DNA from 4 places in the Alcanivorax sp. 97CO-5 genome. Region 1 is predicted to be linked to each of the others. Evidence: predicted binding sites of a transcription regulator. Region 1 holds the regulator's gene; each other region holds the start of a gene.

Region 1 (3,237 bases):
TCACGTTCATGGCCGATGGCGTCGGCCAGAGAGCGTTGATCGGTGCCCAGTGGGTGGCGGCGACGGGTAGCGCTGAAGCGAGTAAGAAGAGTGTGATCATCCGCATCTAAGTAGATGATTTCGCTGCGAACCTGCTGTTCATTAAGTGCGTGAAGAATGTTGTCGAAGGCCAGTAACTGGGCGGGGAGGTTGCGAGCATCAATACCAACGGCGACCCGCTCAATTGGGGGGTCGCCTTCACTGAGTTGTTTTGCCAGGGTGGGTAGCATGCCGACAGGCAAGTTGTCGACGCAGTAAAAGCCTTGATCTTCCAGTGCCTGCAGCGCGGTGGTTTTCCCTGAACCGGAGCGCCCACTGATAATGGTGAGTTTCATGGTTGCACCGCTCGCGGGTGGCTCGCAGTATATTGGAACGCAAGACCGATAGGTGAGGACGTGTTTTGGATGCGCGGCATAATGCGCGAGAGCCTGCTGTGTTGCTTCATGATGCCAATCGTAACTCTGCCTCAGATTCTATCGCCGCCTGGTAGAGCTGCTGGTTGTCAATGCTGCGTCGCAGTTCTGTACGGTAAGTCTCGTCGTTGAACAGGGAGGCCAGATGGCTGAGGGTTTTGAGATGTTGTTCCGGGTTGTCCTGGGGGACGAGTAATACAAACACCAAATCCACAGGCTGACCGTCAACGGCGTCGAAATCAATGGGGGTTTCTAGTTTTAACAACAGGCCTACAGCCTGTTGGCAATGTCCTAGTCGACAATGAGGAATGGCAATGCCTTCGCCAATGCCCGTGGAGCCCAGTTTTTCCCGGGCGACCAGAGCGTCGAAGACTTCCTGCTCATTAAGGCTGCCACAGCTGGCAGCTGCCAGCTGTGCAACCTGGTCAAGCAGTTGTTTCTTGCTGCTGGCCTGTACGCCGTGATGGGTGCGGGCCAGAGTCAGTAGTTCGCGAACTCGCATAATTGTCGCTTTGGGTTAGTGACCGTGCTTGTGGCTGACGGCTTTTTCTTTGTGTTTAAGAATCTGACGATCCAATTTGTCCGTCAGTTTATCGATCGCAGCATACATGTCATCTGCCTCAGCGGTGGCAAAGACATCGGCCCCGGAAATATGAATTGTGGACTCGGCTTTGTGGCTTTTGGGTTCCGGGGAAAGAATCACCTGGATGCTGGTAATTTGGTCGAAATGGCGCTCAAGGCGGGAAAATTTATCTCCCACATAAGTGCGCAAGGCATCGGTAATTTCCAGGTGATGACCGCTGATATTAATTTGCATGGCTGGCTCCTTTACCTGTTTGAGAAACCCGGGATAAAGACCTTGTTTATTCAGCCTTTCAGGCTGGCCTCGCAAGGTTTTCCCCGCGTTCCTGGGTCCGTTCTGGCGCTCTACACTAAACGTTTACGGGCGCTAGAAGACGGTATTCTCATCGCTTCTCTGTATTTGGCGACGGTCCGGCGCGCTACATTAATTCCCTGCTCATTGAGCAAGCTCGCCAGCTTGTTATCACTGAGTGGCTTGCGGGGATTCTCTGCAGCGACCAGTTTCTTAATAATGGCACGAATAGCAGTGGAGGAACACTCACCGCCGCCGTCGGTTCCCACATGACTGGAAAAGAAATATTTCAGCTCAAAGACGCCGCGTGGTGTCATCATGTATTTCTGATTGGTGACCCGGCTGATGGTTGACTCATGCATTTCAACAGCATCGGCAATATCCGCCAAAACCAGGGGTTTCATGGCTTCATCGCCATAATCGAAGAACCCTTGTTGCACGTCCACGATGCGGGTGGCCACCTTGAGCAAAGTGTCGTGGCGGCTTTGCAGGCTCTTGATGAACCATTTCGCTTCTTGAACGCAATTGCGCAAATATTGCCCGTCTTCACCGCTGGTGGTACGGGCAATGCTCGCGTATTGCTGTTGCAGGTTGACCCGCGGAAGGACGTCGTCGTTTAGGCTCACCTGCCAGCGACCTTGATGTTGGCGGACGATCACGTCAGGAACGGCGTAGTCCACTTGAGGTTCGCCAATTTGCTCACCGGGGGCTGGGTCCAGGGTGCGCAGTAGGGATAAAGCCTCTAGAAGGACCTCTTCAGAGAGCTGAAGGGTGCGGCGCAGTGCGGTGTAATCGTGCTTTTCTAGTAGGTTCAGATGTTCCAGTAGGGCAGAGGCTTCGTCGCGCAATGGGGTGTCCGCTGGCAGTTGGCGCAGCTGGACGCCGAGGCAGTCAGCTAGGTTGACGCTGGCGACGCCCACCGGGTCGAACTGTTGCAACCGGTGCTGCACGGCAAGCACTTCATCGTGCTCCAGTTCGTCTCCTTCGGTGAGTAGGTCTGGCTGGGCATTCACCATGTCGACGATATCGCTTAGGGGGGCAGTGATGTAACCACGGTCGTCCAGGGACTCGATAATCGTTATGGCGATTATCCGGTCTACATCGCTCATGGGGGTGAGGTTTAGCTGCCAGAGCAAGTGGTCCTGTAAGTTGCCGGAAACGGCGTGTCGTTGCTGCCATTCGTCGGCATCGTCGGGGAGTGCGGCGCTGTTGCTGGTGCTCTGGCCGGAATAGACGTCATCCCATTCGGTTTCCACCTCGGGCTCGTCTTGTATCAGTTCTTCTAGGGCGTTATCACGGTCGGTGTCGAGCTCTTCATCCTGACGTTCTTCGTCATGCTCGGGGAGGGCATCGTCACCGAAATCGTCTGCCAATTCCAGCAGGGGGTTGCTCTCTACTGCTTGCTGGATTTCCTGGCGCAGGTCTAAAGTGGATAGCTGCAAGAGGCGAATGGCCTGCTGCAGCTGCGGTGTCATGGTGAGCTGCTGGCCAATTTGTAATTGTAGTGTGGGCTTCATACTGCTCAGTATTCTGCTAGTCCCCAAAAAACCCAGGATAGCAGTCTATCTACACGCTAAGCAATATTTGTGCCAGGTGAAACTGTGTGCTAGGGATGACCGCAAGTCACAATAGAAGAGAGGATTTGCGGCGGACCTTATAGTCTGAAATCGGCGCCAAGATAGACGTCTCGCACTTGTTGGTTGGCAAGGATAATATCCGCGTCACCGGAGGCGATGATGTGGCCAGCGCTGACGATATAAGCGGTGTCACAGATATCCAGGGTCTCGCGTACATTGTGGTCGGTGATTAAGACGCCGATGCCGCGTTCTTTGAGGTGGCGAATGATGCCTTTGATGTCGTTAACCGAGATGGGGTCAACGCCAGCAAAAGGTTCGTCCAGCAGAATGAAGT
Region 2 (3,237 bases), on a different contig from region 1:
CTTCCACAATCAGCACGCCCTCTTCGCTGAGCTGATCAGGCGCATCCAGCAACAGCCGGCGAGTGAAGTCGAGCCCATCATTGCCCGAGGCCAGTGCCAGCTCCGGCTCATGGCGGTACTCGTCCGGCAGGCTCGCCATATCCTGTGCGTCCACGTAGGGTGGGTTAGAAACGATCAAGTCATAAGGCCCATCAACGGCGGCCAGGCCATCGGACTGTAGTGCCCTGACCTGCTCACCGAGACCATGACGCTCGATGTTCTCTTTGCAGACAGCTAGCGCATCCGCACAGATATCACTGCCATCCACCCGTGCATGCTCAAAGGCGTAAGCACAGGCAATGGCAATGCAACCACTGCCGGTGCACAAATCCAACACCCGATGCACCTGCTCCGGATCCACCCAAGGAGCAAAGGACTGCTCGATCAGCTCGGCCAGGGGCGAGCGCGGAATCAGCACACGCTCATCCACATAAAACGGCAGGCCACAGAACCAAGCTTCGTGGGTCAGATATGGCACAGGAACCCGATGATTGACACGCTGCACCAACTGGCTCACATAGCCACTGACTTCTAAGGGCAATAAACGGGCATCAAGCACCCGAGGGTCACTGTTCAGCGGTAGCGCCAGCTGGTGCATCAACAAGGCGAGCGCCTCATCCCAAGGATCATCATTACCGTGACCGAAGAACACCTCCCCGCTGCGCAACATGCTTTCCCCGAAACGCAGGCAATCGCGCACGGTTTGCAGGGTGGCAATCGCTTCATTCTGTTGCTGCGAACTGATCACGCATCCATCTCCACCGGCAGGCCAGCCGATTATCTGGTTAATGCTTATCGGCCGCCAATAAAAAGAAGCGCTGAAGATTAGCACAGAATCACTTATAAAAGCCTGCCACGCTTACAGCAAAAAGACCGCCACCAGCGTGACTACGATAATGTTGTATGCCCCCCTTTACTTCGTCCTGCCGTGAAGGTTTCGCCCAAATCACTCAAATCAAAGCCATTGTGCTGGAAGCACACTCAACCGAACCTTTCACAATATGGCTACTAAAGCTTAACAAACCGACCTTCTCGGTTTACATTTGCGACACCATAGCCCAGGCCAAGGAGTGCCTGCTTAAACAGCACCTACAGGAGTGAGCCCCATCTGGCTATTAAAAACAGAACCTGACGCGTTCAGCATCGATGATCTGCGCGACAGCAAAAACGCCACTAGCGGCTGGGACGGGGTACGCAACTATCAGGCCCGTAACCGCCTACGCGATGAGATGAAGGCCGGCGATACCGTGCTGATCTATCACTCCAGTTGCGCAGTCCCGGCCATTGTTGGTGAAGCCGTCGTTACCAGCGACCCTTACCCAGATCCAACCCAATTTGACCCTGCTAGCGATGGCTATGATGCACGTAGCCGCCAGGATCATCCCCGCTGGTACCAGGCTGACGTACAGTATGTCTGCCACTACCCGCACCCCCTGACACTCAAACAGATACAGCACCATCCAGAGTTTGCGGACATGGAACTGGTTGTGCGGCCTCGCCTATCGGTGCAAAAAGTCTCCGAACGCCAGCTCCAGTTGATTCGACAGATGTGCCAGCTCGTTAGCGCCACCGCATAGAACGCGGAGCGCACCACCTCCATTTGCGCGCACCAAAATGGCGCACAAACTAATGATAAAGAAGTAGAAGAGCCACCCCCAACCGCCCGACATTCTGGCGCAGAGATTGCATACCTGCTTCATTAACCAATAATGAATAGGGTTCATAACCATGCCTCTGCGACGCCACCACTGGGCTTCTCTGCTGTTTATTCCCCAGTTTGCCAATGCGGACACTCTCACCGCTACTGATACTGTGTGGATTGCCATCGCCGCGGCGCTGGTTTTTTTCATGCAGGCGGGGTTTGCACTGCTCGAAAGCGGCTTGAGCCGAGCGAAAAACTCCCTGAATGTAGTGATGAAAAACTATATGGATCTGTGCGTCGGCACTCTGGTTTTCTGGGCCGTCGGTTTTGGGTTGATGTTCGGCACCAGCAGCAATGGCTGGTTCGGACAGGATCAGTTCATGCTGAACCACGCAGATAGCAGCACCTGGGCTATGCTCCTGTTCCAGATTATGTTTGCGGCCACGGCCGCTACTATCGCCTCCGGCGCAATGGCAGAACGAACACGCTACGCAGGTTACCTGTGTGGCGCGGTGTTCATTACTGGGGTTATCTATCCATTGTTTGGCAACTGGGCATGGAACGATAATGGCTGGTTGGCACAAATGGGCTTTATTGATTTCGCTGGCTCTACTGTGGTTCATAGTATTGGCGGCTGGTGCGCCTTGGCCGGCATCATGGTAGTCGGCCCCCGCCTGGGCCGTTTCGATAGCCAAGGTACCCCACGCAGCATCCCTGGACACAACCTTTCCTACGTAGCACTGGGTGGCTTCATTCTTTGGTTCGGCTGGTTTGGCTTTAATGGCGGCTCAACCCTGTCGGCCAGCGTGGACATTGCCAAAGTGAACCTGAACACCCAACTTGCCGCGGCCGCCGGAGCCGTCGGCAGTGTTATCTTCCGTATGGCCAAGCGTCACCCGATCTTGCTCACGGAAACAGTGAATGGCAGCTTGGCCGGACTGGTCGCCGTCACCGCCGGCTGTGCCGTCATGACCCCTAGCTTTGCCATTGTCACCGGCGTGGTTGCCGGCGCACTAGCCGCCTTCGGGGCTCGCATTCTGCTCGCCTTTCGACTGGATGATGTAGTGGGCGCGGTACCCGTTCACGCCTTTGCCGGTGCGTGGGGCACCCTGGCCGCCGGACTGTTTTACGACGGCGATCTGTTCAATAGCCAGCGTGTGATGGTGCAACTACTGGGAGTGGTCGTGGCATTTGGCTGGGCATTCTTTACCGCATTAATCATGTACATGCTGGTGTCTATTTTAGCCGGGCTGAGGGCGCCCGCACTGCACGAACAGCGAGGGCTAGATCTCAGCGAACATGCTGAAATCGGCTATCCTGAATTCCCCCAAAACACCCTATACAGCAGCGAAAATTATAGCGCAGAGAGGGCAAGCCGTCAGGAGCCGCAGCCATGAACTTCGTGCCCATAGACCAAAGTGTTCAGCGTCGACGGCGAGCCGTCATTACTGGCCTAACACCATATATGAATGAACCCGTGTTACGGGAAGCGATTAGCCACTGGCAACAGCATTATTCACAGCGCCCAAGTTTTTCACTGCAAGGGTTTGTGAGTG
Region 3 (3,237 bases), on a different contig from region 1:
TCACTTATAAGCTTTCAGCTTTGCTAAATGATGTGAATGCTATACTGAAAAAAGTATCAAAAAGTACAACAGTTGATATTTCTCCCTTTATATTCAAAGTCTCACATGCATTTCTTCCCCCTGCAGTCTATCAGTTAGAAGAGTATGGTCTGCCAAGGATGATTTCCAGAAAGGTGCATGATGCTAATGTTATCGACTTTGAAAATATAGATAATGATCTGCACTGCACCATTAATAAGTTTCTAGATATTGGTCTTCAGGAAATCGTAGCTAATGTGCCTGATCTAGATAAGTTCGACATTTTCATTCTGAGCTACTTCTATGATGGAATCACACTCAAAAGGTAGGCTGAGCCAGAAAGCATACAACAAACGCATGTTGTCGGACTGGTTTTCCGCTGCGCTCCAAACCAGCCGCAAATGCGGGCGTTAAATAATCGCAGGAAGAGATTGAAATCGAGTTATTGGGCTATACCTTTTCTGTCAGTGCGTTCCTGCGCCAAACCCTAAAACCGTTCCTTTCCCAGTGGCATCAACAGCACCGCTGCGCCTATCAACGCCACTGCTGCGCCGAGCAACCCGGGCGAAAAACTCCCGCTGCTTTCCAGTAACCATGCCGTGACTACTGGCCCCAGTATCTGCCCGACGCCATAGCAGGCGGTTAATGCGCCCAGGGCGGCGCTGGCGGCGTGGGGGGCCAGTTGGCGGGCGCAGTACATGCTTAGGGCGACCACGGCGGTAAAGGTGCCGCCTACCAGCAGGCCACTGGTGACCAGCCCGGCCAGACCGGGGAGCCAGGCGGGAGCACTCACGCCTACGGCCTGCACTACCAGCGCCATCATCAAGGCATTGCGCTCGCTTGTGTGGCTGGCCAGTTTGCCCCACAGCAGGTTGGCGGGAACGGCAGCCAGGCCCACGGCAAGCCAAGTATAGAAGGCGGCGCTGTCCAGCCCAGGCAGTTGTTGTTTGGCGATTACCGGCAGGTAAGTGGTGCTGGTGATGTAGCCGAACCCGGCGAGAGAATAACTGGCAATAAGGAAGCCCAGAGCTTTGCGGTTTACCGGTACCCGGGTATGGGCATGTTCACTGGCGTGGGGCAGGGCGGGAATCACACGCAGAAACGCCATGAAGACAAGTGCCAGCGCGCCGCAGGAAAACCACATGAAGGGATAACGGCCTTGCAGGAACTCAACCAATGCTACGGTGAGGGCGGCGATGCTGATGCCCAAGCCAATGCCGGCGTAATGGATATTACCTAACCGGGCGCGCAGGTGATTGGGCAAGGCGCCAAGCACCAGGGCAGAGCCGTTGACCATGATGATGGCGCTGGCGATGCCGGCCAAGAAGCGGTTGATTGCCCAAGGAAGAAACGTCTCGCTGAGACCCATCAATAGGCTGCTAACCACACTCACCCACAGCGCGATCCAGAAGGCGCTACGTGCCCGGTGAGAGGGGACGGCCATGGCAAGCATGGCACCCAGCAGGTAACCGCCGTAGTTCACCGCCGCCAGATAGCCGCCACTCACCGCCGTTAGCGCTGTGTCAGCAATCATGCCGGGCAGGGCAGGGGTAAAGAGAAAGCGGCCAATGCCCAGGGCAATGACCAAACTGAGGGCGCCGGCCAGGGCAATGCGCAGGGCGTCGTTGTCGTGTTGGGCCATAAGGGCTCGGTCTAAATTAATGATGGATGGCTGCGGTCATGTGCCGGGCAGCCTAGCAGGTCGGCGCTTGTTGCTCTGCACCTTTCAGATGATGTTCATTATTTCTCTCAGTGATAATGGGCCTTTGGTCGCAAGCGGTGCGCATTTTTTTCACCATGCTGGCGCAAAAGCGGGTTTTGTGGGGGGTGATCGGCTATGCAGCACAACAGTGATGCATTTTGGTGAGAACGAAATGATTCACAATAGTGCTGTTTGTGCAATTTATGGGCGTGGCGATCGTTTCTGTAGACAGCATTAATCGTTAAGTTATTGAAAGTATTGTGTTTTCAAAGTTGGCACAGCAATTGCCTTAGTGGGTACATCACAGCAACAGTGTTGTGACCCAAATACTTCTTCGTGATCAATGGCGATCACGATCAGATTCGAGCAAAGGCGCTCATGGCATCCGGTCAACGATGACAGGATTCTCTGAGCGCTTTTTTTATGCCAGCGCGATAGCAGGCAAATGAGGGAAGACGGATGAAAAAGTTTATTCGCATAGCAATTACTGCACTGACGGTGGGGCTCTCGGCCAACGCCATGGCGGAAGATTCTGTGGGCTGGCCGGAAAAGGCTGATCTGAAGTTTGGCTTCATCAAGCTGACCGACATGGCGCCGCTCGCTGTGGCCTACGAGAAAGGGTTTTTTGAAGAAGAAGGTTTGTTTGTGACCTTAGAGGCCCAGGCCAACTGGAAAGTCCTGCTAGACCGGGTGATTGACGGTCAGCTGGATGGGGCGCACATGCTGGCAGGCCAGCCGCTGGGGGCGACTATTGGCTACGGCACCGAAGCGCACATTGTTACGGCGTTTAGCATGGACTTAAACGGTAATGGCATCACCGTTTCCAATGCGGTGTGGGAGGAAATGAAGAAGAGCATCCCGGTGGAGAATGGCAAACCGGTGCATCCGATCAAGGCGGATGCACTCAAGCCGGTGGTGGAAAAGTACAAAGCTGAGGGCAAGTCTTTCAACATGGGCATGGTGTTCCCGGTATCCACTCACAACTACGAGCTGCGTTACTGGCTGGCCGCCGGTGGCCTCAACCCGGGTTTCTACGCCCCACACAAGGGCGACACCAGTGGCCAGCTGCAGGCTGACGTATTGCTGTCGGTTACCCCGCCACCACAAATGCCGGCCACCTTGGAAGCGGGCACCATTTACGGTTACTGCGTGGGTGAGCCTTGGAATCAGCAAGCTGTATTCAAAGGTATCGGTGTGCCGGTAATTACTGATTACGAAATCTGGAAGAACAACCCGGAAAAAGTGTTCGGTGTGAGCAAGGGCTGGGCTGACAAGTACCCCAACACCCATATCCGTGTAGTGAAAGCGATGATTCGTGCGGCCAAATGGCTGGATGAGAACGACAATGCCAACCGCCCGGAAGCAGTGAAGATCCTGTCTCAGCCTAACTATGTGGGGGCGGATTATGACGTGATCGCCAACTCAATGACCGGGACCTTTGAATATGAGAAAGGCGATAAGCGTGAAGTGCCGGACTTCAATGTGTTCTTCCGCTACAACGCTACCTATCCATTCTA
Region 4 (3,237 bases), on a different contig from region 1:
ATACCACCAGGCTTGCAACGAACACCCAAGCAAAGATAGTCACTGCACCGATCAGCTGACCAGAGAAGCTTGCGCCACCATCGTCGGTCAGCGGGTTGGTGATCGGAACCAGCATCAAGCCGAGGAAACCAACTACACCATGCACGGAGATCGCACCCACCGGATCATCGATCTTCATCTTGTCCAGAGTCAGGATGCTAAATACAACCAGCACGCCACCCAAGGCACCGAACAGGGTTGCCTGCAAAGCAGTCGGGGTAGAGGGCTCCGCAGTGATCGCCACCAGCCCTGCCAAGGCGCCGTTAAGCAGCATGGTCAGGTCGGCTTTGCCGAACAAGATGCGACCAACAATCAGCGCAGCAATGGCACCACCGGCAGCAGCCGCGTTAGTGTTCATGAACACAACCGCCACCGCGTTGGAGTCACCGACACTGGACGTTGCCAGCACAGAGCCACCATTGAAACCGAACCAGCCCAACCACAGGATGAAGGTACCCAGTGCGGCCAATGGCAGGTTAGAACCCGGGATGGCGTGTACTTCACCGTTCGGGCCATATTTGCCTTTTCGTGCGCCCAACAGCAGAACACCAGCCAAGGCAGCAGCCGCACCCGCCATGTGAACGATGCCGGAACCGGCGAAGTCAGAGAAGCCCAGGTCGCCCAAGTTATACAAACCGAACACATCCGCACCACCCCACGTCCAGGAGCCTTCCAGCGGATAGATAATGCCGGTCATAACAACCGCGAAGATCAAGAATGCCCACAACTTCATCCGTTCTGCCACCGCACCAGATACGATGGACATGGCCGTTGCGACAAACACAACCTGGAAGAAGAAATCAGCAGATGGTGCGTAGGTAGCCGCTTCTTCTGCGCCAGCAACCCCGTCGCCCACAATCCCAGAAAGGAAAATAGCACCGTCATACATGATCGCGTAACCGCACACCATGTACATGATGCTGGCGATGGCAAACAGGGCCACGTTTTTGGTGAGAATTTCCGTGGTGTTCTTGGCGCGCACCAGGCCCGCTTCGAGCATGGCAAAGCCCGCAGCCATCCACATAACTAGCGCGCCACAGATAAGGAAATAAAACGTATCCAGCGCGTATTTCAATTCAAAAATTTGGTTTTCCACAATGCAACCCTCCGAAAATGGAAGCGTGTTCTCTTAAAGCCCTGGCATGGGTCAATTCAAAACACGGTAAAACTTAAATCGCGTCCTCGCCGGTTTCACCGGTACGGATGCGAATCGCTTGCTCAAGGGAGGTAACGAAGATTTTGCCGTCACCAATTTTGCCGGTATTAGCGGCTTTCGCGATGGCTTCAATCACTTGGTCCAAGCTCGACTCGGCGATGGCCACTTCGATTTTTACCTTGGGCAAGAAATCCACCACGTACTCGGCACCCCGGTACAGCTCGGTGTGACCTTTCTGACGCCCAAAGCCTTTCACTTCAGTAACAGTGATGCCCTGCACGCCAATCTCGGAGAGTGCTTCACGCACGTCATCCAATTTGAACGGCTTAATTACGGCAGTAACCAATTTCATTTTTTTCTCCTCAGCTTTCACCGCGTCCGGTGACGTCCGTTTCTCTTCGAGCCCCGTTATGGTTCCCGATCCACATCTTGCGCGAACGCTCTGACCCAATTAGTGCACGACCCATGCCAGTTTTAAAAAATCATGCTTTATCAGTCACTTGCATCACGGCCTGGATTCATCATCCAGCCCAAGCGCGCCATTATAGCGCACCACAATGGGGCAGGATCCAGGTTGGTGCAGAATGTCTGCCTGAGCAACCCGGTGCCTCACCCCCGCACACCGTGCTACCATCCGCGCATCATTACAAGGACGCCGTTGTTATGCCTGATCAACCCTTCATCGACCGCCTTATGGCCGACATCAGCCGCCGCCTGCCTACTGACCTGGGCGGGTTGCGTAGCGAAGTAGAACGCAACGTACGCGGCGTGCTGGCAGAAACCGTCAGCCGGCTGGATCTGATTAACCGTGAAGAGTTCGATATCCAGCAGCAAGTATTGCTGCGCACCCGCGAAAAACTGGAAGCGCTGGAGAAACAGGTAGCCGAACTGGAAAAAGCACAGGACGCCTGAACTACAGCACACTTTCACTGTGGAAGCTTGCCTGCAAGCGCCCCCGGCTGCAGCCATCGCTTGGTGCGCCCAGCCCTTTTCCTACAGCCAGCATCTACACCAGCCTACAGGCACCCTGACCCCCACCCCGTACACTGCTTCACAGCCCATTGAATTTGTGAGGTATCGTGACGCATGCGCTGCTATACAGCCGGGCACCGGTAGGTATTGAAGCCCGCACCGTGCGGGTGGAAACCCATCTAGCTCCGGGTTTGCCGGCATTTACTATTGTCGGATTGGGCGATACCGCGGTACGCGAGAGCCGCGACCGAGTACGCTCTGCGCTGGTTAACAGCGGCTTCGATTTTCCCCAGCGGCGCATCACCGTGAGCTTGGCACCGGCGGATTTACCCAAGGACGGCGGTCGCTTCGACCTACCCATCGCGCTGGGTATTTTGCTGGCCAGCGGCCAATTGGGTCGCATCGACACAGACCCATTCGAATTTATTGGCGAACTCTCCCTGAACGGTTCCCTTAGCCCGGTCCCGGCTATGCTTCCCTGTGCCCTGGCTTGCCAATCCACCGGCCGCACCCTGATCGTCCCCCGTGACAACGCCGACGAAGCGGCCCTCGCCGGGGCCGGCACCATCGCCGCCGACCAACTCGCACACGTTGCTGCCCACCTGGCCGGGCAAACGCCGTTGCCGCTGCACCACTGTGACGCGCCACTGGCTGGGGTCTATCAAGGTGGCTGCCTCTCGGAGATCCGCGGCCAAGCCCACGCTAAACGGGTGCTGGAGATTGCCGCAGCTGGCGGACATTCCATGTTGCTCTGCGGACCGCCTGGTGCCGGCAAGAGCATGCTGGCATCCCGCTTACCCGGGCTGGTGCCGCCACTGAACCCGAACCAGGCACTGGAAGTGGCCGCGATTTACTCTCTACGCCAGCCTCGTGACAGCAGCCTGTTTCATCAACGGCCTTACCGAGCCCCGCACCACACCGCGTCAGCAACCGCACTGGTAGGCGGCGGCAGCTACCCGCGACCAGGTGAAATATCCTTGGCCCACCACGGCATTCTGTTTCTGGATGAATTACCGGAATTCGACCGACGGGTATTGGAGGTCTTGCGCGAACCGCTGGAAACCGGTGAA

Evidence for each region. The regulator sigma-54, encoded in region 1, starts transcription at its own class of promoters, with help from an activator protein. The targets are predictions, from matches to a motif close to TGGCACNNNNNTTGCTNT.
Region 2: Y017_RS08745 (ammonium transporter) is a predicted target of sigma-54. The motif match lies at 1,712-1,729, and genes of this name have one in related genera.
Region 3: Y017_RS02665 (CmpA/NrtA family ABC transporter substrate-binding protein) is a predicted target of sigma-54. The motif match lies at 1,994-2,011, and genes of this name have one in related genera.
Region 4: glnK (P-II family nitrogen regulator) is a predicted target of sigma-54. The motif match lies at 1,649-1,666, and genes of this name have one in related genera.

What each region holds. Positions count from the first base shown of each region.
Region 1 covers NZ_KI965903.1:145,019-148,255, forward strand. Annotated here, with positions in the region: gene rapZ (RNase adapter RapZ) at 1-374, opposite strand, end outside; gene ptsN (PTS IIA-like nitrogen regulatory protein PtsN) at 481-954, opposite strand; gene hpf (ribosome hibernation-promoting factor, HPF/YfiA family) at 970-1,269, opposite strand; gene Y017_RS10035 (RNA polymerase factor sigma-54) at 1,380-2,843, opposite strand; gene lptB (LPS export ABC transporter ATP-binding protein) at 2,981-3,237, opposite strand, start outside.
Region 2 covers NZ_KI965898.1:151,057-154,293, reverse strand. Annotated here, with positions in the region: gene prmB (50S ribosomal protein L3 N(5)-glutamine methyltransferase) at 1-787, opposite strand, end outside; gene Y017_RS08750 (EVE domain-containing protein) at 1,137-1,616, shown strand; gene Y017_RS08745 (ammonium transporter) at 1,768-3,078, shown strand; gene Y017_RS08740 (hypothetical protein) at 3,075-3,237, shown strand, end outside.
Region 3 covers NZ_KI965877.1:603,604-606,840, reverse strand. Annotated here, with positions in the region: partial or broken gene Y017_RS15290 (hypothetical protein) at 1-347, shown strand, start outside; gene Y017_RS02675 (YbfB/YjiJ family MFS transporter) at 506-1,660, opposite strand; gene Y017_RS02665 (CmpA/NrtA family ABC transporter substrate-binding protein) at 2,180-3,237, shown strand, end outside.
Region 4 covers NZ_KI965888.1:329,426-332,662, reverse strand. Annotated here, with positions in the region: gene Y017_RS07590 (ammonium transporter) at 1-1,135, opposite strand, end outside; gene glnK (P-II family nitrogen regulator) at 1,209-1,547, opposite strand; gene Y017_RS07580 (accessory factor UbiK family protein) at 1,859-2,107, shown strand; gene Y017_RS07575 (YifB family Mg chelatase-like AAA ATPase) at 2,275-3,237, shown strand, end outside.